Regions from separate parts of the Streptomyces sp. NPDC048462 genome, predicted to be linked through region 4. Evidence: riboswitches for the same ligand, from Rfam matches in the RefSeq annotation. Region 4 holds a riboswitch; each other region holds the start of a gene.
The links. A riboswitch is a leader RNA that binds a small molecule or an ion and turns the genes downstream of it on or off. The one in region 4 is predicted to bind cyclic di-AMP.
Positions count from the first base shown of each region.

Region 1: linked by a shared signal. The riboswitch ahead of ACGFU6_RS18395 (transglycosylase family protein) and the one ahead of ACGFU6_RS14200 (NlpC/P60 family protein) in region 4 are both predicted to bind cyclic di-AMP.
Region 2: linked by a shared signal. The riboswitch ahead of ACGFU6_RS24040 (C40 family peptidase) and the one ahead of ACGFU6_RS14200 (NlpC/P60 family protein) in region 4 are both predicted to bind cyclic di-AMP.
Region 3: linked by a shared signal. The riboswitch ahead of ACGFU6_RS00625 (transglycosylase SLT domain-containing protein) and the one ahead of ACGFU6_RS14200 (NlpC/P60 family protein) in region 4 are both predicted to bind cyclic di-AMP.

Region 1 is NZ_JBICXG010000010.1:28,062-35,055, forward strand. It holds gene ACGFU6_RS18380 (DUF501 domain-containing protein) at 1-469, opposite strand, end outside; gene ACGFU6_RS18385 (septum formation initiator family protein) at 550-1,020, opposite strand; gene eno (phosphopyruvate hydratase) at 1,119-2,399, opposite strand; gene ACGFU6_RS18395 (transglycosylase family protein) at 2,706-3,452, opposite strand; cyclic di-AMP (ydaO/yuaA leader) riboswitch at 3,457-3,628, opposite strand; gene ACGFU6_RS18400 (transglycosylase family protein) at 4,011-4,979, opposite strand; gene ACGFU6_RS18405 (cytochrome P450) at 5,085-6,398, opposite strand; gene ACGFU6_RS18410 (nucleoside triphosphate pyrophosphohydrolase) at 6,408-6,994, opposite strand, start outside.
Region 2 is NZ_JBICXG010000015.1:36,438-43,431, reverse strand. It holds gene ACGFU6_RS24055 (ATP-binding protein) at 1-333, shown strand, start outside; gene ACGFU6_RS24050 (LysR family transcriptional regulator) at 359-1,303, opposite strand; gene ACGFU6_RS24045 (LysE family translocator) at 1,376-2,032, shown strand; gene ACGFU6_RS24040 (C40 family peptidase) at 2,066-2,539, opposite strand; cyclic di-AMP (ydaO/yuaA leader) riboswitch at 2,543-2,739, opposite strand; gene ACGFU6_RS24035 (hypothetical protein) at 3,044-3,355, opposite strand; gene ACGFU6_RS24030 (ATP-dependent Clp protease proteolytic subunit) at 3,360-3,995, opposite strand; gene ACGFU6_RS24025 (AAA family ATPase) at 4,281-6,994, opposite strand, start outside.
Region 3 is NZ_JBICXG010000001.1:154,137-161,130, forward strand. It holds gene ACGFU6_RS00600 (GNAT family N-acetyltransferase) at 65-640, shown strand; gene ACGFU6_RS00605 (DUF998 domain-containing protein) at 740-1,351, shown strand; gene ACGFU6_RS00610 (acetylxylan esterase) at 1,477-1,983, opposite strand; gene ACGFU6_RS00615 (FABP family protein) at 2,360-2,905, shown strand; partial or broken gene ACGFU6_RS00620 (alpha/beta fold hydrolase) at 2,992-3,808, opposite strand; cyclic di-AMP (ydaO/yuaA leader) riboswitch at 4,251-4,436, shown strand; gene ACGFU6_RS00625 (transglycosylase SLT domain-containing protein) at 4,442-5,347, shown strand; gene ACGFU6_RS00630 (FG-GAP repeat protein) at 5,544-6,994, shown strand, end outside.
Region 4 is NZ_JBICXG010000006.1:294,135-301,128, reverse strand. It holds gene ACGFU6_RS14205 (hypothetical protein) at 1-87, shown strand, start outside; gene ACGFU6_RS14200 (NlpC/P60 family protein) at 262-1,437, opposite strand; cyclic di-AMP (ydaO/yuaA leader) riboswitch at 1,436-1,588, opposite strand; gene pcrA (DNA helicase PcrA) at 1,858-4,296, shown strand; gene ACGFU6_RS14190 (M23 family metallopeptidase) at 4,339-5,847, opposite strand; gene ACGFU6_RS14185 (hypothetical protein) at 6,272-6,859, opposite strand.

The sequences.
Region 1 (6,994 bases), on a different contig from region 4:
TCGCGATCGCCTCGTCCCCCAGCGGGTTCACCCCCGGCCCCGCGGCCAGCGAGTGCCCCACGAGCACGTGCAGGCACTTCACCCGGTCCGGCATGCCCCCCGCGCTCGGGAAGCCCTCCAGCACCTCGATGGCGTCACGCCGCGCGATGTAGTCCTCGTGCGCGGCCCGGTACGCGGCCGCCAGCGCGGGGTCCGTACCGAGGCGCTCGGTCATCTCCCGCATGACCCCGTTCGCCTCCAGCGTGCCGATCGCGGACGCCGCACGCGGGCACGTCAGGTAGTACGTCGTGGGGAACGGCGTACCGTCCTCCAGCCGGGGCTGCGTCTCGACCACGTCCGGGTTGCCGCACGGGCAGCGGTGCGCGATGGCGCGCAGCCCACGCGGCGGGCGCCCCAGCTGCTGCTGGAACGCGGCGATGTCCGCGTCGGTGGGCGCGGTGGACTCGGTCTGGGGAGGGGGCGTTTCCATGCCTGCCTAGGTTCTGATCGGGCCCCTTGAACTGCGGTTGCGCAGACGAACGGGGAAATGCGAAAGGACGGGAACGCGGGTCAGCCCCGGTCGGCGCTGTCGACGCCGTCCCACAGGTTGGAGTGCCACGGCCGGCCGGACTCGTCCGGCTCTCCGTTGCGCTCCTTGACCGCGTCGGGATCGACCACGGTGTAGCCGGTCTCCCCCGGAAGAAGGTAGTGCAGGTGCTCGCGGGCCAGCCGCTTGATGTACGCGTTGTCCTGGAGGCGCGCCTTCTCGTCGCGCAGCTCCTCGGTGCGTGCCTCGGCCTCCTGCGCGAGCCGCTCCTGGTCCGCGATCTCGTCGCGCTGCGACACGTACTGCCGCATCGGGTACGCGAGGGCGACGATCAGGGAGCAGACGACCAGGGCCAGGAAGGCCGCCCGGCCGGTGAGGCGGGAGCGGCGGGCCTGGCGCTTGCTCTGGGAACGGTAGACGCGGGCTGCGGTCTGCTCACCGAGCAGCCTCAGCCGGGTCGCGGTGGAGAACCGGTCCCGGTCCTTCGCGGCCATGTCTCCGCCTCCCCATTACGCACGTCCGTCCCCGCACACGGTACGGGACCGAGTGCGGGGACGGACGGAGGCCGGGTCGCTGGACCCGGTCGGGCTTGTCAGCCCTTGAACCGCGGGAACGCCGAGCGGCCCGCGTACACCGCGGCGTCGTCGAGGATCTCCTCGATGCGCAGCAGCTGGTTGTACTTGGCGACACGGTCCGAGCGGGCCGGGGCGCCGGTCTTGATCTGGCCGCAGTTCACGGCGACCGCGAGGTCGGCGATGGTGACGTCCTCGGTCTCGCCGGAGCGGTGGGACATCATGCACTTGAAGCCGTTGCGCTGGGCCAGCTCGACGGCGTCCAGGGTCTCGGTCAGCGAACCGATCTGGTTGACCTTGACGAGCAGGGCGTTGGCGGAGCCCTCCTCGATGCCCCGGGCCAGGCGCTCCGGGTTGGTGACGAAGAGGTCGTCGCCGACGATCTGCACCTTGGCGCCGATCTTGTCGGTGATGACCTTCCAGCCGGCCCAGTCGTCCTCGTACAGCGGGTCCTCGATGGAGACCAGCGGGTACGCGGAGACGAGCTCCTCGTAGTACTCGGTCATCTCGGCGGCCGAGCGGGACTTGCCCTCGAACTCGTACGTGCCGTCCTTGTAGAACTCGGACGCGGCGACGTCGAGCGCGAGCGCGATGTCCTTGCCGGGGGCGTAACCGGCTTCCTTGATCGCCTCGACGATGAGGTCGAGCGCGGCGCGGTTGGACTCCAGGTTCGGCGCGAAGCCGCCCTCGTCACCGAGACCGGTGGACAGGCCCTTGGTCTTCAGGACCTTCTTCAGGGTGTGGTAGACCTCGGCGCCCCAGCGCAGGGCCTCGGAGAACGACTCCGCGCCGATCGGGGCGATCATGAACTCCTGGATGTCCACGTTGGAGTCGGCGTGCGACCCACCGTTGAGGATGTTCATCATCGGGACGGGCAGCAGGTGCGCGTTCGGGCCACCGAGGTAGCGGAACAGCGGCAGGTCCGAGGCCTCGGACGCGGCGTGGGCGACGGCGAGCGAGACGCCGAGGATGGCGTTGGCGCCGAGCGAGCCCTTGTTCTCGGTAGCGTCCAGGTCGAACATGGCCTGGTCGATCAGCCGCTGCTCGGTCGCGTCGTAGCCGACGAGCTCCGGGCCGATCTGCTCGATCACGGCGAGGACCGCCTTCTCGACGCCCTTCCCGTGGTAGCGGTTGGGGTCACCGTCGCGAAGCTCAATGGCCTCGAACGCACCGGTGGAGGCTCCGGACGGAACGGCAGCACGACCCGTGCTGCCGTCGTCGAGGCCAACCTCGACCTCGACCGTGGGGTTGCCCCGGGAGTCGAGGATTTCCCGGGCTACGACGACGTCGATGGACGGCACGAGGCATCTCCTTCTGGGATATGACGCTGGTTGCGCAGGGTCGCTTTGGCCTTGCGACAAGAGCCTAACCGGCCCGGCCGTCTCAGTCGGCCGCCCGCCCGTCCCCTGGGACGAAAAAGGACCCAAGGGCGGTGATAGCGGGGCGAACAACCAGAAATTTACTGACCAGTAACTACAACAGTTGAACAATCACCCGGAGTTTCCCGGCCCGTCGGGCCCGCAGACCGGCGACCGACAGACCCCGGCCCGGCACGCGTGGGGGGAAGACGCGGGCCGGGCCGGGCGATCGGCGAGGAGAGTGCCGGACTACTTCACCAGGTGCAGCTGCTGCCCCGGGAAGATCATGTCGGCGTCCTTGACGATGTCCTTGTTCAGCTTGAACAGCTGCTCCCAGCCGCCCTTGACGTCGTGGTCGGCCGCGATCTTGCTCAGCGAGTCGCCGGTGACGACCTTGTACTCGCCGTCACCCTTCTTGACCTTCTCGCCGGTCGGGGTGGTCACGGTCTTCTTCTGCTCGGCCTTGGGGGCGGTCGAGCGGTCCGAGCGGTTGGTGGCCGGGGCCTCGGTGCGCTCGGCCTTCTTCGGCTCGGCCTGCTGGGCCGGGGCGGACTCCTGCTTGGGAGCGGACTCCTGCTTGGGAGCGGCGGAGCCGGTGTCGACACCCGGGTCCACGCCGTCGTTGCTCAGGTTGCCGGCACCGGCGCAGGACCAGGCGCCCGGTCCCTGCATGTCGAGGAGCTTCTCGGCCACGGCGATCTGCTGGGACTTGCTGGCCAGGTCGGCGCGGGCCGCGTACTGCGTACCGCCGGCGGCGGCCCAGCTGGACTGCGAGAACTGCAGACCGCCGTAGTAGCCGTTGCCGGTGTTGATGGACCAGTTGCCGCCGGACTCGCACTGGGCGACCGCGTCCCACGTGGAGACGGAGGCGGCGGAGGCGCCGGTGGCACCCATCAGGGGCACGGCGATGGCGGCACCGGTCACACCGGCGAGCGTGGCGATACGGACGGCCCTGGACGGGCGGCGGTGCTTGTTGCCCTTGCTGTTGAGCAGCATCGAGACTTCTCCTCACCGACGCCTGCGAGGTGAGCTGTCGGGTTCGGGCCAAGTGAGTTGCCCGGTCGCACGTCCTAGCGCACGACTTAACCCCAAGCCGGTCCTGATCCGTCCTGCGACGATCGGGCCCGGCACTTACCTGGGTCCCCCGCTCCTGCCTACGGCGCTTTACGCGTCTGTTCCCTTCGACCGACGGCAGGATTCGGCGTGACGGTCGACGGGGCCCGCGGTGCGAGCGGTTCTGACCGTAAACACACGCAACCCCTACATTCAAAGAAGGACATACCGGATAAACAGCCCTTCCTTGCATCGGATAAACGCCTGTTTGCGCAGGTCGGAACGGATGCGGAGGGAGCTCCCGGACAAGACGCGCCAGTTCACGCAAAGAGACCCATGTCTCACTTAGTTCAAAGTGGGACATAGGTCTCTTAAGTACCCCGGATTCGAGGTGATTTCAGCTGTTGATCAGACCGTTTCCACGGCCGCTTCCACCGCTGCTTCCAGGGCGGCCCTGACTGGGCCTCAGCCGGTCGCCTCAGTTGGTCGTCCCGGCCGGTCTCAGCCGGCCTTCACGCCGAGGTCGAGGTGCTGACCGGGCAGGATGAGGTCCGGGTCGGAGCCGACGGCCGCCTTGTTGGCCTCGTACAGCCCGGTCCAGCCGCCGGGCAGCTCCTGCGCGTCGGCGATCGCCCAGAGGTTGTCGCCGGGCCGGACGGTGTACGTGCCGTCGGCGGCAGGCGCACCCTTGGCGCGCCCGTCACCTTCGCCACGCGAGGCGTGCCGCCCCGAGTCCCGCCCGTCGCCGGTCCGCTCCGGGGCCGGCGCACCGCGGTGCTTGCCGCCCGTCTCGGCGGCCGGAGAGGCTCCGTCCCGGCCGTCCGCGGGGCCGGTCTCGCCGGAGGAGCCGGACGCCGGAGGCGTGGCGTCCGGGGAGGCCGAGGCGTCCGGCTTGCGGTCCTTGCTGTCCTTGCTGTCGGCCGGGCCGGCCGTGGAGTCGTCCGACGGGGCCTTCGTCTTGTCCTCGGCCGCGTCGTCCGCCGGGTCGGCGCTCTTCGACGGGTCGGCACTCGCGGACGGGTCCGCGCTCTCCGACGGGTCGGCGGCCGGGGTGGCGGCCGGATCGACGCCCGGGTCGACGCCCGGCAGGGATCCGTCCGCGGCGAGGCCGGAGATGACGGCGCAGCTGGGCCACGCCTTCGGCCCCTGGTCGTCCAGCACCTTCTCCGCCACGGCGATCTGCTGCGAGCGGCTGGCGAGGTCCGCGCGCGAGGCGTACGCCTCGCCGCCGTAGGACTTCCAGACCTCCTGCGAGAACTGCAGGCCGCCGTAGAAGCCGTTGCCGAGGTCGGCACTCCACATGCCGCCGCTCTCGCACTCCGCGACCCGGTCCCAGGTCGAGGCGTCGGCGGCGTGCGCACCTGCCGCGCCGAGCAGCGGGATGGCGATGGCCGATCCGGTCACGCCTGCGGCGACGATGATCGCGGGTGCCTGCCGAGGGCGACGGTGTCTGCCGTTCGCGGAGCCCATGGGAATGCCTTCCGTGTGACTGACGAGTGACTGGTGAGTCGAACGGTGAACCTAGCGGGACTCGAACGTGTGTCACAAGTCGATGCAGCGGAGATCACGCGAAAGTCACAATGTTGACAGAGTGTCACCTTCGTCGGTGACGGCCCCGGGGGTGAACTCCACCGGGAGCGTGCGCAGTCCACGCATGATGAGCCCGCCACGCCAGCGCAAATCGGCAGCTTCTCCCGCAAGTCGCAGGTCCGGGAGGCGTTTCAACAACGTGGCCAGCGCGGCCTGTCCCTCCAGCCGGGCGAGCGGCGCTCCCAGGCAGTAATGGATGCCGTGCCCGTAGCCGAGGTGCTGATTGTCACGCCGTGAGAGGTCGAGCGTGTCCGGGCCGTCGAAGCGCTCCGGGTCCCGGTCGGCGGCGGCGAGCACCACGAGCACGGGGTCGCCCGCGCCGACCCGCTGCCCGCCGATGGTCAGCGGCTCGGTGGCGTACCGCCAGGTCGCGAGCTCCACCGGGCCGTCGAACCGCAGCAGTTCCTCGACCGCGGTGGCCAGCAGCCCCGTCTCCCCCTCGGCCAGGGACCGCTGGAGCCGCTCGCGCTGCTCCGGGTGACCCAGCAGGGTGTGGACGCCGTTGCCGATGAGGTTCACAGTCGTCTCAAAACCGGCAAACAGGATAATAAAGGCCATCGCGGCGGCCTCGTTCTCGGTCAGGTGCTCACCGTGGTCGCTCGCCCGGATGAGCCCCGAGATCAGGTCGTCCCCGGGGTTCTCGCGCTTGCGGTGGATGAGTTCGAGCAGATATCCGCGCATCTTCTTCACGGAACGGGCCACCCCGCCGCGCGGGCCGCCGCCGTGGCGGATCATCATGCCCGCCCAGTCCCGGAAGTCGTCCTGGTCCTCGGGCGGGACACCCAGCAGGTCGCAGATGGCGTAGATGGGGAGAGGGAAGGCGAACTCGTGGATGAGGTCCGCCTCCCCCTTCTCGACGAAGGAGTCGAGAAGGCGGTCCGTCAGCTCCTGCACGCGCGGCGCGAACTCCGCGATGCGCCGGGGCGTGAACGCCTTGGACACCAGACGCCGCAGCCGGGTGTGGTCGGGCGGGTCGATGTTCAGCAGATGCGTCATCAGCTCGGCCTTGCGCTCGCCCGGGATCCCCGTCTTCCCCTTGGCGTGCGCGGACTCGGCGTGATGGGCCGGGTTCTTGGACAGCCGGGCGTCGGCGAGGGCCTGCCTGGCGTCCGCGTACCGCGTCACCAGCCAGGCCTCGACCCCGCTGGGCAGCGTGGTGCGGTGGACGGGGCTGTGCTCGCGCAGCCAGGCGTACGCGGGATACGGGTCGGTGGCGAACTCCCACGTGAAGAGTTCGGGGGCGGGCGGCACGGCGTCGGCCGGGTGGGCGGGGCCGGTGCCGGCGGGGCTGTCGTTCACCCCCCGACGTTATCCGTTGCCCTCCGCCGCCCTGATGGCGTCCCGGTAGGCGCGGCCCGCGGCGCGCAGGGCGGCTTCCGGGTCGGTGCCGTCCTCCTGGGCGCGTACGGCCAGGGCGAGGAGCCGGTAGCCGATGTCGCCGCCCTCGCCGTCGGGGAGCGGCACGTCGAGTCCGGCGGTGGCGGCGCGGCCGGCCAGCTTCGCGGCGAGCGCCAGGGCGGGCTGGCCGAGGGGGACGCCGTCGGTGACGGACTCGCGCTGCTTCTCGATCGCCTTGGTCCGCAGCCAGTGCGCGTGGACGTCCTGCGGCGTCTCGGCGCTCTCGTCGCCGAAGACGTGCGGGTGGCGGTGGATCAGCTTCTCGACGAGGGTGGCGGCGACGTCGTCCACCGAGAACGGCTCCTGCTCGTCCTCCTCGGCGATGCGCGCGTGGAAGACGACCTGGAGCAGTACGTCGCCGAGCTCCTCGCGCAGCTCCTCGCGGTTGCCGTCCTCGATCGCCTCGACGAGCTCGTACGCCTCCTCGATGGCGTACTTGGCGAGGCCCTTGTGGGTCTTCTGCGAGGTCCAGGGGCATTCGATCCGGATGCGGTCCA
Region 2 (6,994 bases), on a different contig from region 4:
CTGCCGGACGGGAGCGACGCCGCCGACACCGTCCGGCTGATCGTCTCGGAGCTCACGACCAACGCCGTCCAGCACACGTTCGGCCAGTCGCCCACCTTCACCGTCGACCTCCGCCTTGAGCGCGAGGAGCAACTGCACCTCGGAGTGACGGACAGTCACCCCCGCTGGCCCCAGCGACTGCCGGCCGCCGTTCAGCAGGACAACGGGCGCGGCATGGTGATCATCCGTTCACTGGCCAAGGAGTACGGTGGCCGGCTGACCGTCACACCCACCGCCGATGGCGGCAAGACCGTCTGGATCGCGCTCCCCTGGAGCGTCCCCGTCCAGACCTGACCGGTCCCGCAGCCGGTCGCCCGGGTCACTGGGATGCGGCGGTCCGGTTCCCCGGGGGCGCGGCGGCCGCCCGGCCGAACCCGCTCCGCAACAGGGCCCGAAGAGTTGCCGCCGCCGCGCTCGACCGGTCACCGCGGTGCACCACCGAAATGGTCCGCCGGAACGCCGCCGGCTCCAGCCTCCGCACCGACAACGGCGTCGGGGACATGGCCGCGACCATCTCCGGTACCACCGCGATCCCGATGCCCGCGCTGACCAGTGCGCACACCAGGGCGTAGCCGGGCGACTCACAGACCACCGCGGGCAGTGCGCCCGCCTCGGCCAGTGCGTTCTCCACCCCGCGCCGAGGCGGATGGGTGGGGGCGCTGCTGATCAGCGGCCGGCCCGCGAGGTCCGTCACCGGGAGCCGCCCGCTGCCGTCGGCCAGGACCTGACCGACCGCGGTGATCAGCACCAGCTCCTCGACCAGCAGCGGCTCGGCGCTGAGCCCCGAGGGGAGCGGCGCCGTGGCGGCCGGTTCGTACGCGTGGGTCAGCGCGAGGTCGACCTCGCCGCCGGCCACGGCCGCCACCCCGCCGGGCGGCTCGTACTCCGTGACGATCAGCTCCACGTCCGGGTGCGCCCGGCGGAAGGCGCTCAGCACGGGAGGCAGCAGATGGATGCCGGCCGTGGTGAAGGTGCCGACCCGCAGGCGCCCGCCGGAGAGCCCGGCCAGCCGCGCCAGCTCGTGGCGCGCCTGGTCCATCTCGTCCAGGACCCGTCTGGCCCGGCCGGCGAGCAGCTCGCCCGCAGCGGTCAGCCGGGCGCCCCGGTGGTGCCGTACCAGCAGTGCGGCACCGGCCTCCCGCTCCAGCTTGGCGAGCTGCTGGGAGAGCGCGGGGGCGGTGTAGCCCAGGCGGACGGCGGCCCGGGTGATCGAACCGGCCTCGGCGACCGCCACCAGCGCCGCCAGCCGTGTCGGGTCGTACATTAAGCGTTCCTTTTGGCAGACCCACAAGATTGCAAGTACATGCTAAAGGCTGTTCGGGTCCAGGGTGGAGCCATGGATGCCCAGCTGACCGCCTTCCTCGGAGTCGCGGCCGTCATGGTCGCGCTTCCCGGAGCGGATTTCACCGTCGTCGTACGCAACGCTCTCGCCTCGCGGTCGGCGGGGGTGGCGACCGCGCTCGGCGTGGCCGGGGGACTGCTCGTCCACACCGCGCTCGCCGTCGCCGGGCTGGCCGCCGTGCTGGTGGCGGTGCCGGTGCTGTTCCGCACGGTGCAGCTCCTGGGCGGGGCGTACGTGCTCTACCTGGGCGTCAGCGCACTGCGCTCGGCCCGAAAGGGGCGGGCGAACGCCACCGGGACCACGGCGGACCACCCGGACGGCAAGGCGGACGCGGAGGCTGCCGTCGGGACCCGGCGCGCACTGCGCCAGGGCTTCCTGACCAACGCGCTGAACCCCAAGGCCCCGGTGCTCTTCCTCAGCCTGCTTCCGCAGTTCGTCCCGGCCGGGGCCGCCCCGCTGCCCAGGACGCTGCTGCTCGCCGCGATCGTCGTGCTGCTGGCCCTGATCTGGTTCCCGGCCGTGGCGCTCCTGGTGGACCGGCTGGGCCGGTGGCTGCGCCGGCCGCGTACCGCCCGCGCGATCGAGGGCGGCAGCGGCGCGGCACTCACCGTGCTGGGGGCTGTGCTGGTGACCGGCACCCTGCTGCACTGACGGGAGCCATGCGTCCGGTGGGGTGCGGCGGCGTCAGCCGACCCGGCCGTAGTAGACGCTCTTCGTCCAGATCCTCTCCAGCCGCACCACGGCGCCGGTCTTCGGCGAGTGCCAGATCTTGCCGCTGCCTGCGTAGATGCCCACGTGGAAGATGCTGCGGCCCGAATGGAAGAAGACCAGATCGCCGCGTTGCCGCTTCGACGCCGAGATGTGGCGGGTCTTGTTGTACTGCTGCTGGGCCGTGCGCGGGAGCTTCTTGCCCGCCTTCTTGAACGAGTAGAGCGTCAGCCCGGAGCAGTCGAAACGGCTGGGGCCGGTGGCGCCCCACCGGTAGGGCGATCCCTTCTTCGACGCGGCGATGTTGAGCGCCTTCATCGAATGAGTCGCGGCCTGGGCGTCGGTCACGGCGCCGGGGACGAACAGCGTGCCGCCGACGGCGGCGAGCGTCATGATCGAGGCCGTCGTGGCCCGAGCGAGGAGAGACGGGACATGAACCTGCGCAGTCATGCGCAACCCTTCGTCAGCCGCCTGTGAAGGATGACCTGTCGGGTTCGGGCCGGCGAAGTCGCCCGGCCGCACAAGGCGGCTTCACCCCGAGGGACGACCGGAAGTCCGGTCGGCCCGTTGTGCTTGGGTCCTCCACTCCTGCCGATCCACTCCTGTCGACCAGGCATCCGGACAGCGGCAGGACTCGGCGTCCGCCCGGACCGCCCCGCCGCGGTGGCGGGGGCTTGTCGTCCCAGGGATCTTGACTCACCGAACGCCGGATTTCCGAGGTGAAACGGTGATATGTGAGGCTCGTCACGACTGACCCGTTCGGGTGGACAGGGGCCTTGCGGGGAGTCGCAGCACTTCTCCAGCCGTTGCGGTATCAGGGGTGGAACGGCGGATTTCACCCATGGCCCACCTCGAAAGCGCAAGTTGACCCGTCCCTCGTGCGAGGTAACACCTGCGCCGAACGAGCGAGAGAAATTGATCCACCCGTCGGGCGTGTCGGTGCGGGGGAGTTGATCAACTCGGCGGGTCGGGTGGCACGGTGAGCCGCCCGGCTCGGCGCTCGCCGTCCAGCACCCGTAACGCCCGCGTCAACGTGTCGGAGTGGATCTGCGTCTCGCCCCGCTCGTGCATCAGCGCGAGCGCCTCCCGCAGCGCCACCGCGTGCGAGGCGAGAGCCTGCGCGGCGCGCAGGGCCCCATAGGTACTGTCCGCGCGGGCCGGGTTGATCCGGCCCAGCTGGTCGACGACCTCCAGATAGCGGTCGATGAACTCGCCCTCCGCTCGGGTGAGGGCGGGCAGTGGCGGGAAATCCGGTGGCTGCGCCATCGGTTCACCTCGTGACGGGCGGCAGCGCCGCGGGCCCGCGGTTCTGCACGATGTGGTCGACCAGCCCATACGCCTTGGCGCCCTCGGCGTCGAGGATCAGGTCGCGCTCGGTGTCGGCGGTGATCTCCTCGGCGGGGCGGCCGGTGTGACGGGCCAGCATGCCCGTCAGCGTCTCGCGCATCCGCAGCAGTTCCCGCGCCTCGATCTCCAGGTCGGACGGCTGTCCCTGCACGGGCTCGGCGAGTTCGGGCTGCTGCACCACGACCCGTGCGCCGGGCAGTGCGTGCCGGCGGCCGGGAGCTCCCGCGGCCAGCAGCACGGCCGCGCCGGCGCCGGCCTGGCCGAGGCAGAAGGTCTCCACCTCGCAGGTCAGGTACGCCATCGTGTCGTACACCGCCGTCATGGCCCCGAACGAGCCGCCGGGCGAGTTGATGTAGAGCTGGATGGGCCGGTCGGGTGCGTCGTACTCCAGGTACATGAACTGTGCGACCAGGTCGCTGGCGGCGATGTCGTCGACCGGGGTGCCCAGGAAGACGACTCGTTCGGCGAGGAGCTTGGAGTAGGGGTCAAGCGTGCGGGTCCCCTGGGACGTGCGCTCGGTGAACTCGGGCAGTACGTGGCGTGCGGCGGGGCGGTGCATGGCGAGGACCTCTCCTCCGGGGCGCGCGGGGGCCCCGGAGGGGCGCCGCGCACACGTCTGTGAAAAACGTACAGGACGTACAGAACGTTCTGATGGGAGCATGGCCCAGTGATCCACTGAAGTCCAGGGCCGGAGGCTGTTGTTGCTGTTCGCCCTGCGTGGACATCCCGCGGATCCGTCACGCGGTTCTGATGGGCAGGCTGCTTGGACGAAGGGGAGTGGGGTGGTCCGGGATGACGCTCTCGAATCCCGGCCGCACCCGGGCGAATCAGGCCAAAGCCGGTATCACGGCTTCGTCAGCCGGGTCGACCACGCACACAGGTCCGCACGGTCGGCCGCGCCCGTCTTGTTCATCAGGCTGGCGATGTGCTTCTCGACCGTGCGGGGGGAGATGAACAGCCGGTCGGCGATGTCCTTGTTGCTCAGCCGGTCGGCGAGTAGCACGAACGCCTCGTACTCGCGCACGGTGACGCCGAGGGCCCGCAGTTGCTCGGGGATACCGTCCGTGCCGCTGCGGTGCTGGTGCACGGGGGCGCCCAGCCTTCGCAGGGCGGCGCGGCAGGCGTTGGTGACGGCGGGCACCCCCTGCTCGTGGAAGTGGTGCTCGGCCCGCCTGAGCCAGGCGACCGGCTCGCCCCAGCCGTCCTCGTGCGCGGCGTCCGCGACCAGCCGCAGGCCCAGGTGCAGGGCGGCCGGGTACACGGCGGCATCGCGCAGCGCGGCACCGATGCGCTCGGCCGCCCGTTCGCCCTGCCCCTGGCGGCCGAGCAGGACGGCGTCCGCGAGCGCGACGAACTGGCGGTTCCAGCGCATCTGTCCGACCGCCGTGGCGGCGACGCGCTCCTGCCTGGCGCGGTCCGCGTCGCCGGCCAGCACGTCCAGCAGCAGCCCCACCCCGTGCGTGCCGCTGAGGTGGTAGGTGGTGGGGTTGTGCCGCTCCAGCGCCGACACCGCCCCGAGCTCCGCCCGTGCCAGGTCCCGGTCCTCCTCCATCAGGGCGCAGAAGGCGCGGGCCATGCCCAGCGTGAGGGGCTCCTCCTGCGAGCCGGCCCCCTCCCATTCGGCGAAGGAGTCGAGGGCGGCCTGCATCGCCCGCCGGTCGCCCTGGTGCGCCTCCAGCGAGGCCAGTGACATCAGGAGGTACCGGACGGCGGGGGCGAGCCCGAGCCGGCGCACGACCGCCAGACCCTCGGTGGCGGCCTCCCGCGTCGCGTCGCGGGCGCCCCGCATCACCCCGTCCAGGACCAGGATGCCGTCCACGGTGTGGACGATGCTGATCGAGCCCAGTCGCAGGGCCTCCTCCCGGGCGGACAGCAGCCCGCTGGTGTCGCCCTCCGCCAGCCAGTCATTGCCGCCGATACGGGTCGCCGCGTACATCCGCCGCAGCGGGAGCTGGTGCCGTTCCGCCGTCGACAGGGCCTTTTCGAGCATGGCCCTGGATTCGGACGGGTCCCGTTCGCGGGCCACGGTCGCCAGCAGCTCCCACGCCTGGCAGGCGACCGAGGGGAGCGCGAAACGGTCGGCGGCGGCGGCCGCCGAGCGGGCGAGCTGCTCCGCGTGCTGGATGCGGTCGGTGCCCGGGGTGTCCAGGGCGAGATAGGCGGCGGTGACGTCGACGGCCGCTGTCGCGGCACCGTCCGGGCTCGACCCCAGTACCTCACGGGCCCGGTCGATCTGCCGGTTCCCGTCGCTCCAGCGCCCCGCCGTGTGCGCCACCTTGGCCAGCCGGGTGTGCAGGACCGCCAGACGTGACGCGCCGAGCCCCGCGCTGTCCAGGGCGTGCAGATGCTCGACCAGGCCCAGGGCCCGGTCGAAGTCACCGGACTCGGCCAGCGCGGGCAGCAGGTGCTCCAGCGCACCCGCCCGCTCCTGCGGGTCGCCGGCCCGCGCCAGCAGGGTTTCGGCCTGGCTGAGCAAGGTCACCGCCGAACCGAGCGCGCCCGCCGCCAGGGCCCGCCGCCCCGCCTCCGTGAACAGCTTGCCGGCCGCCGCGTCCTCGCCGGCCTCGGACCGCAGCCCCGCCGCGAGAGCGCACCACTCGCCGGGCAACTGCGGGTGCAGCTTCTCCACCGCCTCCGCGCCCTGACGTGCCAGTTCCGAACGCTGACTGGGCGTCAGCTGTGTGAACAGAGCTTCCACGGTGGGCGAATGACGAAAGGAGTACCAGTCGGGAGCGGGCTCGTCCGGGACCACCAGGCGAGCGGCGACGCCTGCGTGCAGATGGCTGAGGAGTTCCCGGTCGTCGACTCCCGTCATCCGCTGGAGCACGGTCAGCGGGAACCGTCTGCCCAGTACGGCCGCCGCCGACAGCAGGGTCAGGCCCTCCGCACCCAGGCGGTCGATGCGGCGCAGAATTCCCCGGGCCAGGGCGGAGGAGACATCGCCGCGCGGATCACCGACCGTTCGCCAGCCTTCCGGGCCCTGCACCAGGGTCCCCGCGCTGATCATGGACTGGAGTAACTCCTCGACCAGGTACGGGCTGCCCGCGCTGCCCTCCCACAGCCGCTCCAGTACCGGCGTGGGCACTTCCTCCGTGGAGGTGCCCAACTGGCCCGCCACCAGTTCGCGTACCTGGGGGCGGGTCAGCGGTGGCAGTTCCACGACCGAGGCCGCGCCGCGCCGGCGGGCCGACTGGGCGAGGTCCAGGGCGTCGCTGAAGTCCGTGCGGACGGTGGCGAGCAGCAGGACCGGGCTGTACTCCAGGTTGTCCACGAGATATTCCAGGACGCCCAGTGTCTCGGGATCGGCGTCGTGCAGGTCCTCCAGCACCAGGAGCCGGCCCCGGCCGTGATCGGTGGCCATGAGCAGGCGCAGCACGGCCTCGCCCAGGATCACCATGGAACTGCTGTCGCCCGCCCCGGTGTTCCAGTCGGGTATCAGCCTTCCCAGCACTGGTCTGTACGGCCCGAGCGGCAGTTCGTCCAGTGGTTCACCGGTGCGGAACAGCGACATCAGCGCCTCGGTCAGCGGCCGGAAGGGCACCACTGGGCCGGTGGTGC
Region 3 (6,994 bases), on a different contig from region 4:
GGGCGTGCCCCGGGACGGTCGGCCGCCCGGCCCGCGGGGTACGGCGCTGGTTGGGCTGCTCGTCATGAACACGGCTTCGACCAGCGGCAGAACGCATGAGCCCGTCATCCTGGACGCGATGGAGCTGACGTCCGATCCGGAGCGCGGGCCCCGGTTCGCGGCATCGGCCCACCGCGTCGTGGCCGACCTCGTCCGCGACGGCGCCGCGCTTGGCTGGGTCGGCCCTCCCTCGCCCGAGGAGGTGGCGGACCTGCTCGACCAGGTAGTCGCCGCGGCGCGGGTGGGCGATGCCGCCCTGCGCGCCGTGTACATCGACCGCGGCCTGGTCGGGCTGGGCTACTGGACGCGCTATGCGCGTCCCACTCACCGCCCGCACGCGGATCTGGAGAAGGTCGCCGTGGCCGCCGCCGCCCACGGCCGAGGTATCGGCCGGATGCTGACGGCCGCGCTGGTCGCCGATGCCAGGAGGGCGGGGATCGAGGTCGTCACCCTGGACGCCCGGGGCGACAACAGCGCTGCCCTGCACCTCTACCGCTCACTCGGCTTCACCGAGTACGGGCGCCTGCCCGGCTTCGTCGCCGTCGGCGAACGCCGCTACGACAAAGTCCTCTGCATGCTGGACTTCCGCCAGGAGGCGTGACGCGCGCGGGCGGAGGACCCATCGACCCGGCCGGGCGGAAGCCGCGTCGAGCGTCAACTAGGGTTGACGGAATCCCTCGTGTCAACCTACATTGACGAGATGGGGAATCAAGTCCTGCTCGTCTGCGGAATGGCCGCTGGGCCTCTCTTCACCGCCGCGTATCTGCTGGAAGGCGCCGGCCGCGTGAGCTACGGACCGCGCCGCCATCCCATCAGCTCGCTCACCCTCGGCCCTGCCGGGTGGGCGCAGACCGTCAACTTCCTCTTCGCGGGCGGGCTGTCGCTGCTCTTCGCCGTGGGTCTGTGGCGTGTCGGGCTCTCCGGCTGGGGCGCCCTCCTGGTCGGCGCGTGGGCGGTCGGTCTGCTGGGGGCAGGCGTCTTCCGCACGGATCCGGTGAGCGGCTACCCGCCCGGCACGCCTGATCGGCTCCAGCGGCACACCCCCGCGGGGGCCCTGCATGACCTGTTCTCCTCCATCGGATTCCTGGCCCTCGCTGTTGCCTGCTTCGTATTCGCCCCGTCCGGCCCGCCCGGATGGGCCGTCTACTCGATCGCAAGCGGTGTCCTCTTCGTGGCGACGATGGTGCTGGCCGGCGCCGCGTTCGACCAGCATCAACGCTGGGTCGACAGCGGCGGACTGCTCCAGCGCATCTCGCTGACCATCGGCTGGACCTGGCAGCTGGTGCTCGCCGTGCGCGTCCTGAACACCTGAGCAGCAACGAAGCGGCTCATCCAGGGTCCTGCCAGCCGCATGGGGAGAGGCACTCTTCAGGTGAGGGGCCGTGTACCGGGTGGTACCCGAGTATCCGTGCCGAGGCTGGGCGCAGCGAAGCGGGCTCACCGCTCGTGGCGGGAGTCGTTCTTCTCGGCGTTCCTGAGGTGGGTGTCGAACAAGCCGATCGCGGCCGTGGAAGAGAGTTCGAACTGCCGCATGCAGGACAAGAAGTGGTCACCGTCCGTGAGGACGAGCTCTTTGGGTTCGCGGGCGCGGCGATTGGGCTGAAGGGTCACCTCGTTCGTCCACGCGTCCTCCGGTGCCCAGTGCGGATCGCGTTCGTCCTGGTGGAAGCGCTCTTTTAGGGCGTGTATCTCGTGGGACGGGACGCGGCGCAGTCCGGTCTCGTAGTCGCTGATGGTGGGGGCCTGGGCGTAAACGGCTCTGATACGGCGGTCGGTGGCCCCGAGGACCAGGGCGTATCCACCGGCGTAGCTGAATCCCCAGATGCCGATACGCTGTTCGTCGATTTCCCCACGTGTGCCGAAATAGGTGATGGCCCATCGCCAGTCCGCGATCTCAGGTCCAAATGAATTCCTGCGTCCGCTCGTGACTCGGTGGCGCCGCATTCGCCCTCATATTTCTCACGGACTGCCCGTCTGAGTTCACAGCCTCGAAGGCGTGGACGTCATTCTCGAGGGCCGCCCCAAATCGTCGAGTTCGGCATACCCGCAGCTTCGCCTCGGCATTGAGGGCATGTGTCCCGTGCGCCGCGAGAGTTCTCGGTCCTGAGCCGGCAAGAACCCGTCGATGTCTCTCTGCAGCGTGCCAGGAGGTTCTTGGCGGCACTCGGGCCCTCGGCCTGCGCAGCCTCAGCCCACGGCACGAAAGCGGGCCACCGACTCCATCGCCGGACCCGTCACGAAACTTCGAGGTTAGGCTGCCAACCGTCACCGTGGCCCTCACACGGTGCCCGTCCCCGTAACCGATCCAGGAGCGCGCAAGATGTTCGACCCCGCCCGGCAGTACCCGTACCCCGACGCGTTCCGGCCGGACGACGCGCCTGCTCCGCACGCGCTGCTCGCACCGCTGACCGGGCTCCTGGGCACCTGGACCGGGCAGGGCCGCGGTGAGTACCCGACGCTCGCCCAGGAGTTCCGGTACGCGCAGGAGGTGACGTTCAGTCATGACGGGCGCCCCTTCCTCCACTACGAGGCGCGCGCCTGGCTGCTCGACGAGGACGGGGCCCCGCTGCGTCCGTCGGCCCGGGAGAGCGGCTGGTGGCGGATGCAGCCGGACGGGCGTGTGGAGGCGCTGATCACTCAGCCCACCGGTGTCGCGGAGATCCTGACGGGCAGTGCGGCCGATGGCGAGGCCGACCTGGCCACTCATCAGGTCGCCCTCGCGCCCACCGCCAAGCAGGTCAGCGCCACTCGCCGCCGCTACACGCTGACAGCCGACGGCACGCTCGAATTCGTCCACGATCTCGCGGCTGTCGGCCAGCCGCTCCAGCACCACCTCTCGGCGCTTCTGCGACGCGAGGGGAGCTAGAACCTCTCGTTTGGATCAGGCCGGATCTGCTGTTTGCCGTCAGACGGAGCGCCGGTCGCCCGTCATGGTCCCGGCCGAGCCCGCGCTCATGCGCGGGACAGCACGTCCCGCAGCCGGGCCGCGAACGCCCGCGGATGCGTGGTGTTGCCGTTGTGCCCGCCGGGGAATGCGACGACGTCCCGGCCGACCAGGCCGGCGAGGCCCCGTGCGCACTGTCCGACGAAGACCGAGGGCGCCGTGGTGCTGCCGCTCGCGGGCACGATGCGCACGGCCGTGGCCCGCAGCGCCTCGCGCTCCAGCTCGGACTCGATGACCGCGCCGAAGTCGCGCTCGATGAAGAAGCCGAAGTTGGCGACGCGGCGCGGGGTGAGCGGCATCGGCGTGAGCCCCGGCTCCGTCTCCTGGTGCGCCGGGTCGATGCCGAGGACCCGCGCGATCTCGGGGAAGGCCGCTTCCAGCCCGCCGTCGCGGTAGACGCCCTGAAGGTGTGCCAGTTCGGCGGTGTGCCGCTCGCACTGTCCGGCGGGCAGCAGGGGACGGTGCGACCGGGTCGTGCGCCACGAGCAGCCCGAGCTGTTCGGGGTGGGCGATCGCCAGGTGCAGCCCGATGGCGGCGCCCATGCTGCACCCGAGCATCAGGGCGGGCTCATCGGTCAGTCCGGCCAGCAGCCGGTGAACGTCGTCGGCGTGCTGCGCCATGGTGATGCGCTGCCCGGGGTCGCCGAGCGTGCTGCGGGAGAGGCCCCGGCGGTCGTAGGTGACCACGGTGTGGCGGTCCACGAGCCGGTCGACCAGGTCGGTGCTGCGGTCGGCGTCGCCCTCACCGCTCTGGGAGACGAGCAGCAGGGGGCCGGAGCCGCGGACCTCGTAGTGGAGCGTGGCGCCGTCGGTGTCGAGGAACATCAGGTTCTCCCGGTCGCAGTGGTGGGTGGCGCCAGGAGCGCCGTCCGATGCCCCCTACCGTAGTGAATCTATTTAGATGCATCAATGGAGATGGATTATTGGCGACGCCGAGCCGGGGAGTGGTGGGTCGTCAGCTCCGATGAAATGTCCTGATTGGGTGATTAATCGTAATCGTCATCAATCACCCACCGACGACGCTTTTCTGTGACTCAAAGGGTATGCAGATTGAGCAAATCACCCTTTTCGGGCGCAGTGGTCAGCATCACCTTCCCGGCCCGCGACGCGACGCGTCCGGCTTCGGTTCCCTGTCGTGCCAAGAAAGTTGACTTCGCTTCGGGGATCTGATGCTGAGCATTTCCTTTAATTGATCTTGCGAATCAATTGCGATCAAGAATTCAGGGCTTGTTCCGCCCGACGCTTTTCGCTTACGGTCACCGTCAATCCGGATGGAACGCCGAATCCTGCCGCCGTCCGGGAACCCGACCACTCACGTACGGCAGGAGCGGGGGACCCAGGTTTGCCGCCGGTCCGGTATCCGGAGCGGCTAGGGGTTAAGTCGCCATCACGTGCGGCCGGACATCTCCAGTCCGAACCCGACAGCTCACCTCGCAGGCGGCGGAGAGGAAATGCGCCATGCCCATCATGGGTAACCACCGTCGTTCCAAGTCCACCTCCCTGACCCGCGGTTTCATCGCCGTGAGCACGGGCGGAGTCGTTCTCGCGCTCCCCCTGATCATGTCCGGGTCTGCTTCTGCCGCACCGGCGCACCCGGTCGTCGCAGAAAAGGTGGCGACCTCGACCTCCTTTGCTGCCAAGGGAATTGCTGCCCACAAGGCCGAGCCCGCCACCTATTCCGTGGTCTCCGGCGATTCGCTTTCCAAGATCGCCCGGGGGCATTCCCTCAGCGGTGGCTGGGAGCGGCTCTACCAGGACAACCGGAGTACGGTCGGCGGAAACCCCGATCTGATTCACCCGGGCCTCAAGCTGACCATTGGCGCCAAGTCCGCAGCCGCCCCGAACAAGGCCGCCCCGACGGCCGATTCGAAGGCAAAGGCCGCGACCGAGGCAAAGCCCGCGGCCGACGCCGTGCAGTCGTCCGACCGGTCCGAGAGCGCCGACCGCGCCGACCGTTCCCAGCGGACGGTCGCGCCCGTGGCGGAGAAGACCGCCGCCACCGAGACCGTCGCCACCGCTCCCGAACAGGGCGCGACCACGTACACCGACGACCTCGACGGCTGGATCAAGGAGTCGCTGGCCGTGATGGCCCAGCACGGCATCCCCGGCAGCTACGACAGCATCCACCGCAACATCATCCGCGAGTCCTCCGGGAACCCGCAGATCGTCAACAACTGGGACTCGAACGCGGTCGCCGGTACCCCCTCCAAGGGCCTGCTCCAGGTGATCCAGCCCACCTTCGAGGCCTACCACGTGGCCGGTACGTCGACGGACATCCTCGACCCGGTCGCCAACATCACCGCCGCGTGCAACTACGCCGCGGCCACCTACGGCTCGATCGACAACGTCTTCGGCGCCTACTGACATACCCCGGCCCCACCTTCGGGAGGAGCCGGGCGCAGGGGTGGGAGGGAGCCACGCGGCTCCCTCCCACCCCTTTCGCGCGCCGTACAACCCTTGCGGCTCACAGGCGGTCGAACGGGACGCGGGGAAGGCAACGGGCCCTTCCCGGCGTCCCCCCCCGGACTCGCCCGGTCATCCTTGAACCGAGGAGCCGCTCGTGCGCACCAACCGCTCGGCCGCCGTTGTCGCGGCCGCCTGTCTCCTGACGGCGGTGGCCGGTATCGCCGCCCCCTCCGCCCACGCCGGTACTCCCGGCGGAACGCACGCGAACGACCGCAACAGCGATTTCAACGGTGACGGCTACGAGGACGTGCTCACCGGCGCGCCGGGCGGCACCGTCGGCGGGAAGAAGGGCGCGGGGTACGTCACCGTGCAGTACGGCTCGCCCACCGGCATCGGAACGGCCCGCGCGGCCGTCCTCAGCCAGAACACCGCCGGTGTACCGGGGGCCGCCGAGGCGGGCGACGGCTTCGGCCGGGCCCTCGCCACCGGCGACCTCGACGGGGACGGCTACGACGACGCGGTCGCCGGCGTACCCGGTGAGGATGTCGAGCCGGTGACCGACGCGGGCGGCGCCGTCGTGCTGTGGGGCTCCCCGAAGGGACTCACGGGCGCGGCCGGCGACTGGCTGCAGGCCGACGCACCCACGGCCGGTGCCCGGTTCGCCGGCGCCCTCGCGGCGGCCCACTTCAGCCCCGACATCCCGGGCGACCAGCTCGCCGTGACCGACCACGACGACCTCACGCTCTACCAGTACGACGCGGCCGCGCGCCAGGATTCCGCACCACCTGCGCCCCTCTCCCACCAACGGCTCCCCGGCACGCCGGGCCGCCCGATCCTGCCGGGGGCGATGACCACCGGTGACTACGACGGCAACGGCCTCGCCGACCTCGTCGTCTCCGGAGTCAGCGGAGGCGACGAACCGGGGTACGGCTGGTCCGCGCTCTTCCTGGCCGAGGTCCAGGGCCTGCGCTACGACCGGGATCTGCGTGGCGGCCCGGCCGTCGCGTCCGGTGACATCAACGGCGACGGCTACGACGACCTGGCCACGGGGGAGCCCAGCAGCCCGGACGACGGCGGCGAATTCGTGAACGGCGGCGTGGTCGGCGTGTACTACGGCAGCGCCGGCGACGGCCCGGTCGGCGCCGAGGGCCCCGGCACACCGCCGGTGTGGTGGACCCAGGACACCGCCGGTGTCCCCGGCACGGACGAGCGTGGCGACAACTGGGGCGCGGACCTGTCGGTGGCGGACACCGACGGCGACGGGTACGCGGACGTGGCGATCGGCGCCCCCGGCGAGGACATCGGCGCGGTCGCGGACGCCGGAGCGGCCTGGGTGCTGCGCGGCGCGGCCGACGGGCTGACCGCCGCCGGCGCGGCCTCCTGGGACCAGGACTCGGGGTACGTGCCGGGCGTCCCCGAGAAGGGGGACCGCTGGGGCGGCCAGGTCCGGCTGTCCGATCCGGACAAGGACGGCCGCTCCGGTCTGCTCGCCGCAGCGCCCGGCGAGGACGCCGGCAACGGCGTCGTCTGGGTGCTCCCGGCGGGCGCAGGCGGGGTCACCGCCGCCGGCTCGTGGACGTACGACGGCGGATCGCTCGGCGGCCC
Region 4 (6,994 bases):
GACGAGGAGAAGGTCGACAAGGGCCTCTTCGCGGCGGTGGGCGGGCTGACGATGGTCAACATCTTCATCGCCACGATCTGGACCTGAGCACACCCGGCCCGAGCGCACCCGGCCGGAGCGTTCCGGGCCCGTGCGCCCTCGTCGCACCGGCCCCAGACCCCAGTACGTCCAGTACAGGAGCCTGAGGCCGGCACGCCGAAAGCACGCGCCTGACACCGCGTGGTCGCCCTCCGGGCGACGACGGCAGTCCGACGCCACGCCCTAGCCGGGGCGCACGCTCCCGTAGATCGGCATGTAGAAGATCGACTCCTCGCGCACGTTGGCCCCCGGCTTCGGCGCGTGGATCATCATGCCGTCGCCCTTGTAGATGCCGACGTGGCTGATGTCGTCGTAGAAGAAGACCAGGTCCCCGGGCCGCAGGTCATCCGTGGCGATCCGGGTGCCGACGTTCACCTGGTCCCAGGTGGTCCGCGGAATGGTGACGCCCGCAGCCTTCCAGGCCGCCTGGGTCAGCCCCGAGCAGTCGTACGAGGACGGGCCGGTCGCCCCCCAGACGTACGGCTTGCCGAGCTGGGCCCTGGCGAACGCGAGGACCTTCTCGGCCTTCGTCGAGGCGCTGCTGTCCGAACCCGAACCCGAATCCGACCCGGTGCCGGCATCCGAGCCCGTTCCGGTGTCCGAGCCGGTCCCGCTTCCCGCTTCCTTGGCCTTGCGGTCGGCCTCGGCCTCCGCGGCGGCCTGCTTCTTCGCCAGCTCCGCCGCCTTGCGCTTGGCCTCGGCCTTCTTCTTCTGCTCCAGCTCGGCCAGCCGCGCCTTCTCCTCGGCGGTCAGCTTCGACAGCAGCGTGCGCGCCTCGGTCAGCTTCGTCTGCACGTTCTGCTTGCTGGTGCGCAGCTTGGTCTGCGTCGCGGTGAGCGTCTCCAGGCTCGTCACCGCCTCGGCACGCTTCTTCGACGCCTCGGCCTGCTTCGTACGGAAGTCCGTGACGGCCTGCTGCTGGTTCGAGGCCATCCGGTCCATGAGATGGGTCTGGTCGAAGAACGACTGCGGGTCGTTGGCCAGGAAGAAGGTGGCGGTCGGCGCGAGCGCGCCGTCGCGGTACTGGGCGGCCGCGTAGTTGCCGAGGGTGCGGCGGGCGTCGTTCAGCTTGTCGGCGCGCTTGGCGATGTCGTCCAGCAGCGTGTCCACCTTGGTGCGCTGCTCGGCGGACGCCTCTTTCGCCTCGTCGTAGTGCTGGGTGGCGGTGCCCGCCTCCCGGTACAGGGCGTCGACCTTCTTCTGGACGTCCTCGATGCCGGGCTTCGGGGCCGGGGCCGCGAGCGCGCTCTGTGTGGACAGCAGGGTCACCGAGGCGAGCGCGGCCGTCGTGAACCCGATGGCCGGGGCGGAGCTGCGCACCCGGGGGCGCGGTTTGCGATGCGATGCCAAGGCCGGCATCTCCTTCCGTGGACCGCCTACCGGGTTAGCTGTCGGGTTCGGGCGGAACGGAAGGCTGCCCTACGGTCCTGGTGGGGGTTTCGGACCGATTCACCCCGGTGCTGCGTGTGGGTCCCCGGTTCCGGACCCCTGGAGGCGGCCCGGATTCGACGTGGACGCCCGCTCGGCGTGGTTCGCCTCTTGGGGGTACGGGCCGTCCGAACGAGCACGCTAGCCAACTCATGGTGCCGCTGTGAAGGTTGATGTTCGATATGCCCGATACGTTTTCGTGACCTTGCGGAAGCCGTGCGGTCCGGCCCGGCGCGGCGCGCGAATTCCCTACGCAGGGTGGGCCGGGCGTCGCCGTGTGTGGCCCCGGACGGTGTGCGTTTCCCCATGCGGCCCCGGGGTGTCAGTGCGGCCGCCTAGACTCGGACAGCGATGAGCAGCCTCTTTGACGACAGTTTCCTGGCCGGCCTCCAGCACACGGAGGAAGGGCCCCCGCCGCCCCCCGAGGACTCCGCACCCGAAGCGGTGCCGGAGGACCTCTTCTCAGGCGTGTTCGACGGGCCCCCGCCGCCCCGCGACGCGTACTACCGGGACGGCGCCCACCGCCCGGTCATCGACGCCGTCGCGCTGCTCGACGGGCTGAACACCGAGCAGCGTGCCGCCGTCGTGCACGCGGGCTCCCCGCTGCTCATCGTCGCCGGGGCCGGTTCCGGCAAGACCCGGGTGCTGACCCACCGCATCGCCCACCTGCTGGCCGAGCGCGGCGTGCACCCCGGGCAGATCCTGGCGATCACCTTCACCAACAAGGCCGCGGGCGAGATGAAGGAGCGCGTCGAGCAGCTCGTCGGCCCCCGCGCCAACGCCATGTGGGTCATGACCTTCCACAGCGCGTGCGTACGGATCCTGCGCCGCGAGTCGAAGAAGCTCGGCTTCACCTCCTCGTTCTCGATCTACGACGCCGCGGACTCCAAGCGGCTGATGGCCCTGGTCTGCCGCGATCTCGACCTCGATCCGAAGCGCTTCCCGCCGAAGTCGTTCACGGCCAAGGTGTCGAACCTGAAGAACGAGCTGATAGACGAGGAGACCTTCGCCGGCCAGGCCACGGACGGTTTCGAGAAGACCCTCGCCCAGGCCTACGCGATGTACCAGTCCCGGCTGCGCGAGGCCAACGCGCTGGACTTCGACGACATCATCATGACGACGGTGCACCTGCTCCAGGCCTTCCCCGACGTCGCCGAGCACTACCGCCGCCGCTTCCGGCACGTCCTGGTCGACGAGTACCAGGACACCAACCACGCCCAGTACACGCTCGTACGGGAACTGGTCGGCCCGGCCGGTGCCGCCGACGCCCCCGGCGAGCTGTGCGTCGTGGGTGACGCCGACCAGTCGATCTACGCCTTCCGCGGCGCGACGATCCGCAACATCCTCCAGTTCGAGGAGGACTACCCGGACGCGACCACGATCCTGCTGGAGCAGAACTACCGCTCCACCCAGACGATCCTGTCCGCGGCCAACGCCGTCATCGAGCGCAACGAGAGCCGCCGCCCGAAGAACCTCTGGACCAACGCCGGCTCCGGCACCCGGATCACCGGCTATGTCGCGGACACCGAGCACGACGAGGCGCAGTTCGTCGCGGACGAGATCGACCGGCTGACCGACGCGGGCGACGCCAAGGCCGGTGACGTCGCGATCTTCTACCGGACGAACGCGCAGTCCCGTGTCTTCGAGGAGATCTTCATCCGGGTCGGCCTGCCCTACAAGGTCGTCGGCGGTGTGCGCTTCTACGAGCGCAAGGAGGTCCGGGACGTCCTGGCCTACCTCCGGGTCCTGTCCAACCCCGAGGACACGGTCCCGCTGCGCCGCATCCTGAACGTGCCCAAGCGCGGCATCGGGGACCGGGCCGAGGCGATGATCGACGCCCTGTCGCTGCGCGAGAAGATCACCTTCCCGCAGGCGCTGCGCCGCGTCGACGAGGCGTACGGCATGGCCGCGCGTTCCGCGAACGCCGTCAAGCGGTTCAACACGCTGATGGAGGAGCTGCGCACGATCGTCGAGTCGGGCGCGGGCCCCGCGGTGGTGCTGGAGGCCGTCATGGAGCGGACCGGCTACCTGGCCGAGCTCCAGGCCTCCACCGACCCGCAGGACGAGACCCGGATTGAGAACCTCCAGGAGCTCGCCTCCGTCGCACTCGAATTCGAGCAGGACCGGGGCGAGGAGGAGGGGGCGGGGACGCTCGCCGAGTTCCTGGAGCGGGTCGCGCTGGTCGCCGACTCCGACCAGATCCCCGACGAGGACACCGACGGCTCCGGAGTCGTCACGCTGATGACCCTGCACACGGCGAAGGGCCTCGAATTCCCGGTGGTCTTCCTCACCGGCATGGAGGACGGCGTCTTCCCGCACATGCGGGCCCTGGGCCAGGTCAAGGAGCTGGAGGAGGAGCGCCGGCTCGCCTACGTCGGCATCACCCGCGCCCGCGAGCGGCTCTATCTGACCCGGGCGTCGATGCGCAGCGCGTGGGGCCAGCCCTCGTACAACCCGCCGTCGCGGTTCCTGGAGGAGATCCCGGAGCAGCACCTGGAGTGGAAGCGCAAGGGCCCGATGGGCGCCCCTGCGGGACCGACGTCGGGCATCACCTCGTCGCTGTCCTCGTCCCGTTCGCGCTCCGGGCCCTCGGGCTTCGCGACGCGGCGGACGTCGGACAAGCCCACGATCACGCTGGTGGTCGGCGACCGGGTCACCCACGACCAGTTCGGTCTGGGCACGGTGACGGCGGTCGACGGCATCGGGGACCAGGCGAAGGCCACGGTCGACTTCGGGGACGAGCGGCCGAAGAAGCTGCTGCTGCGGTACGCCCCGGTCCAGAAGCTGTAGCGCTCCGGCCCGGGACGCCCCGGGCCGGAACGAGGGGCCAGGTCAGGTCGGGTCGATGCCGTGGCTGCGGAGCCAGGGCAGCGGGTCGACGGCCGCGCCGCCGCCGGGCCGCACCTCGAAGTGCATGTGGGGGCCCGTCGAGTTGCCGGAGTTCCCGGAGTGCGCGATCACGTCACCGGCCTTGACGTGGCCCGAGCGGATCCGGGTGCTGCTGAGGTGGCAGTACCAGGTCTCGGTGCCGTCGGCCATCGTGACGATGGCCATGTTCCCGTAGGCGGTGTTGAACTGCGTACGGACCGTGCCGTCGGTCGCCGCCATCACCGGAGTGCCGTACTGCACGGGGAAGTCGATGCCCGTGTGCACGGACATCCAGTTGACCCCGGCCTGGCCGAAGTACGCGCTGAGACCGTGATCCTTGACCGGCATGACGTACTTGGGGCGCAGGGCCTCCTTGCGGGCGGCCTCCTCCTCGCGCTTCTTCTTCTCGGTGGCCTGCCGCTCCTTCAGGTCGATGCGCTCCTGGGTGCGGCTGGCGCGGTCCGCGAAGTTCTCCGCGTCGGCGCTGAGGTTGGCGAGCTGGGTGTCCAGCTTGTTGTTGGCGGCGACGGGCTCGACCGTCCCGGGGTCGGCGGCCGCCATCGTCGTGGTGTCGTCCTTCTTCTCCTCGCCGCCGCCCATGCCGCCCACGGAGGCGGCGGCGATGCCCGCCACGCTCATCACGCAGGCGGAGGGAACGGCGACGGTGAGGAGAGCGGAGCGCTTGGCGGGCGAACGCCTGCGGCTGCGGCTGCCACCGCGGGAGACCTGACGGCCTGCGGGGCGGTGGGAGTCGGCGGGGGACGGGGGCGGTTCCGGGACCGGCTCCGACTCGGGCTCCGGCTCCGGGAGGCTGAACTCGGCGGTTCGGGAGGGTTCGTAGGCCTCGTGCGCCTCGGCTACCTCGTATGTCCCGTACGCCTCAGGTGTTCCGTACGACTCGTGCGTCTCGTACGGATGCTGCCGGGTCTGTTCGGATTCGTGCGATGCCGTCAAATTCTGCGACGTCTGCTGTGCGTGCTCGGGCGTGGCGCCCGCGTTCCAGGCGGTGGCGTCGTACGCGCCGGAGTCGTATCCCGCGGTGTCGGCGCTCGACCACTGGCCGTTGGCGTACCAGCCGGAGGTGTCCCACTGGCCCGATGCGTCCGGGGCGCCGCCCTGCGACGGGATGTTCGCGCCGTGACCGTCGGTCGTCGCCCAGGCGGCTGTGGTGTCGTACTGCTGCGGCGCCGCGTCGTACTGGGGGTACTGCTGGGGGTGGGGGGCGTAGGCCGCGTAACCGCTGGTGTGGTCGTACTCGGCGGTCCGGTGTGCGCCGGTGTCCCACTGGGTGCTGTCGTACTGCCCGCTGTATCCGGTCTGGCCGTTGTCGTACGGGGCCGCGTAACCGGTCGTGGTGTCGTACGAACCGTCGTAACCGCTGGGGAGGGAGCCGAAGAGCGGGTCGTCGTCGAAGCCGCCTGTGGAGTGGCTGTCGTATCCGACATACCCGGCGTGGGGGTGCTGGTCGTTCACCAACTTCTCTCTCGCCTCGGCAGCAGGACCTTGGTCCGGGGCCCGTGGGGGACCCCGGGGGAAAGCAGTGGCCGCGACTGTACCCGGCGGTATGCGACACCGACAATCTTCCACGGCCCGCGGGTGCTCCAGAAACGGGCAATCGGCCGTCTTTCGACGGACCACTCACACAGCCTTGGCTCTATGTTCGAAATTTGTTCTATTGGGGGGAGTGGTGTCAGCCGTTGACGCGGTGTCCATCGGGGGTCCGGGGCGATCCCGCCACCGAGCTCGTGGCTGTCGCGCCAGGCGCCGGTGCCACTCCCCCCGGTGACGGTTGGTTCACGGACGGCGGTGAGCGGGCGGGGGATTGAGGGTTCGGGGGAGGCCTCGTGGATCAGTAGTGGTTCGGTCCGCCGGCTGCGGCACGGTTCCGCCCGGGGGATCAGCCCACCGTCGGCCAGGGCGGCAGATCTGCGTGCCGGACCCGGTAGCCACCTTTTGCCACGGGCGCGAAGGGGGCCGGTGCCATGCAGGATCCGACCGAATCCATGTGTTCGTCGGAGCCGGTCGTCCAGTTCACCCCGTCGTCCCAGGAGAACCCCACCCGGTCCCGTGACACCTTCCCGGGTCTGTCCGTGCCGCCGTCATAAACGCTGAACCCCAGCCGCTTTCCCACCCAGTCCGGACCTCCGGTGCTCACCTCGGTGATGACCGCGGTCAGGGTGGCGCTGCTGCCGGGCGCGGTCACCAGACAGTCGACCGTGCCCTCGGCGGTATAGGTGATGCCCCTCTCCGCGGAGTAGTGCGAGACCTTCACCGTGCCGTACGCGTCGGTCGGCAGTCCGGTAGGTACGCCGGGAAAAGGCCTGCTGTAGGGGGCGGCGTGCGCGTCGAAGGCCAGCGAGCGGATGTCGGCGTCTTCCAGGTACGGCAGACGGAACTCGGCGGATCCGGTGACGTCCGCCCGTACCGGTCGTTCCCGTGAGCGGACGGACGCTGTCGCACCAGTGGCCGCGGTGGCGGAAGCCATGATCGCTACAGCGATGGCCAAGGCCGCTGCCCCGCGGGTGCGGAACAGGGAACTCGCGGGATTCACACGGCTCATGGGGGCCTCCGGTCGATGATGTGGTGCGGGCGGAAGATGTCCGCTGCCCGCTTGCACCAA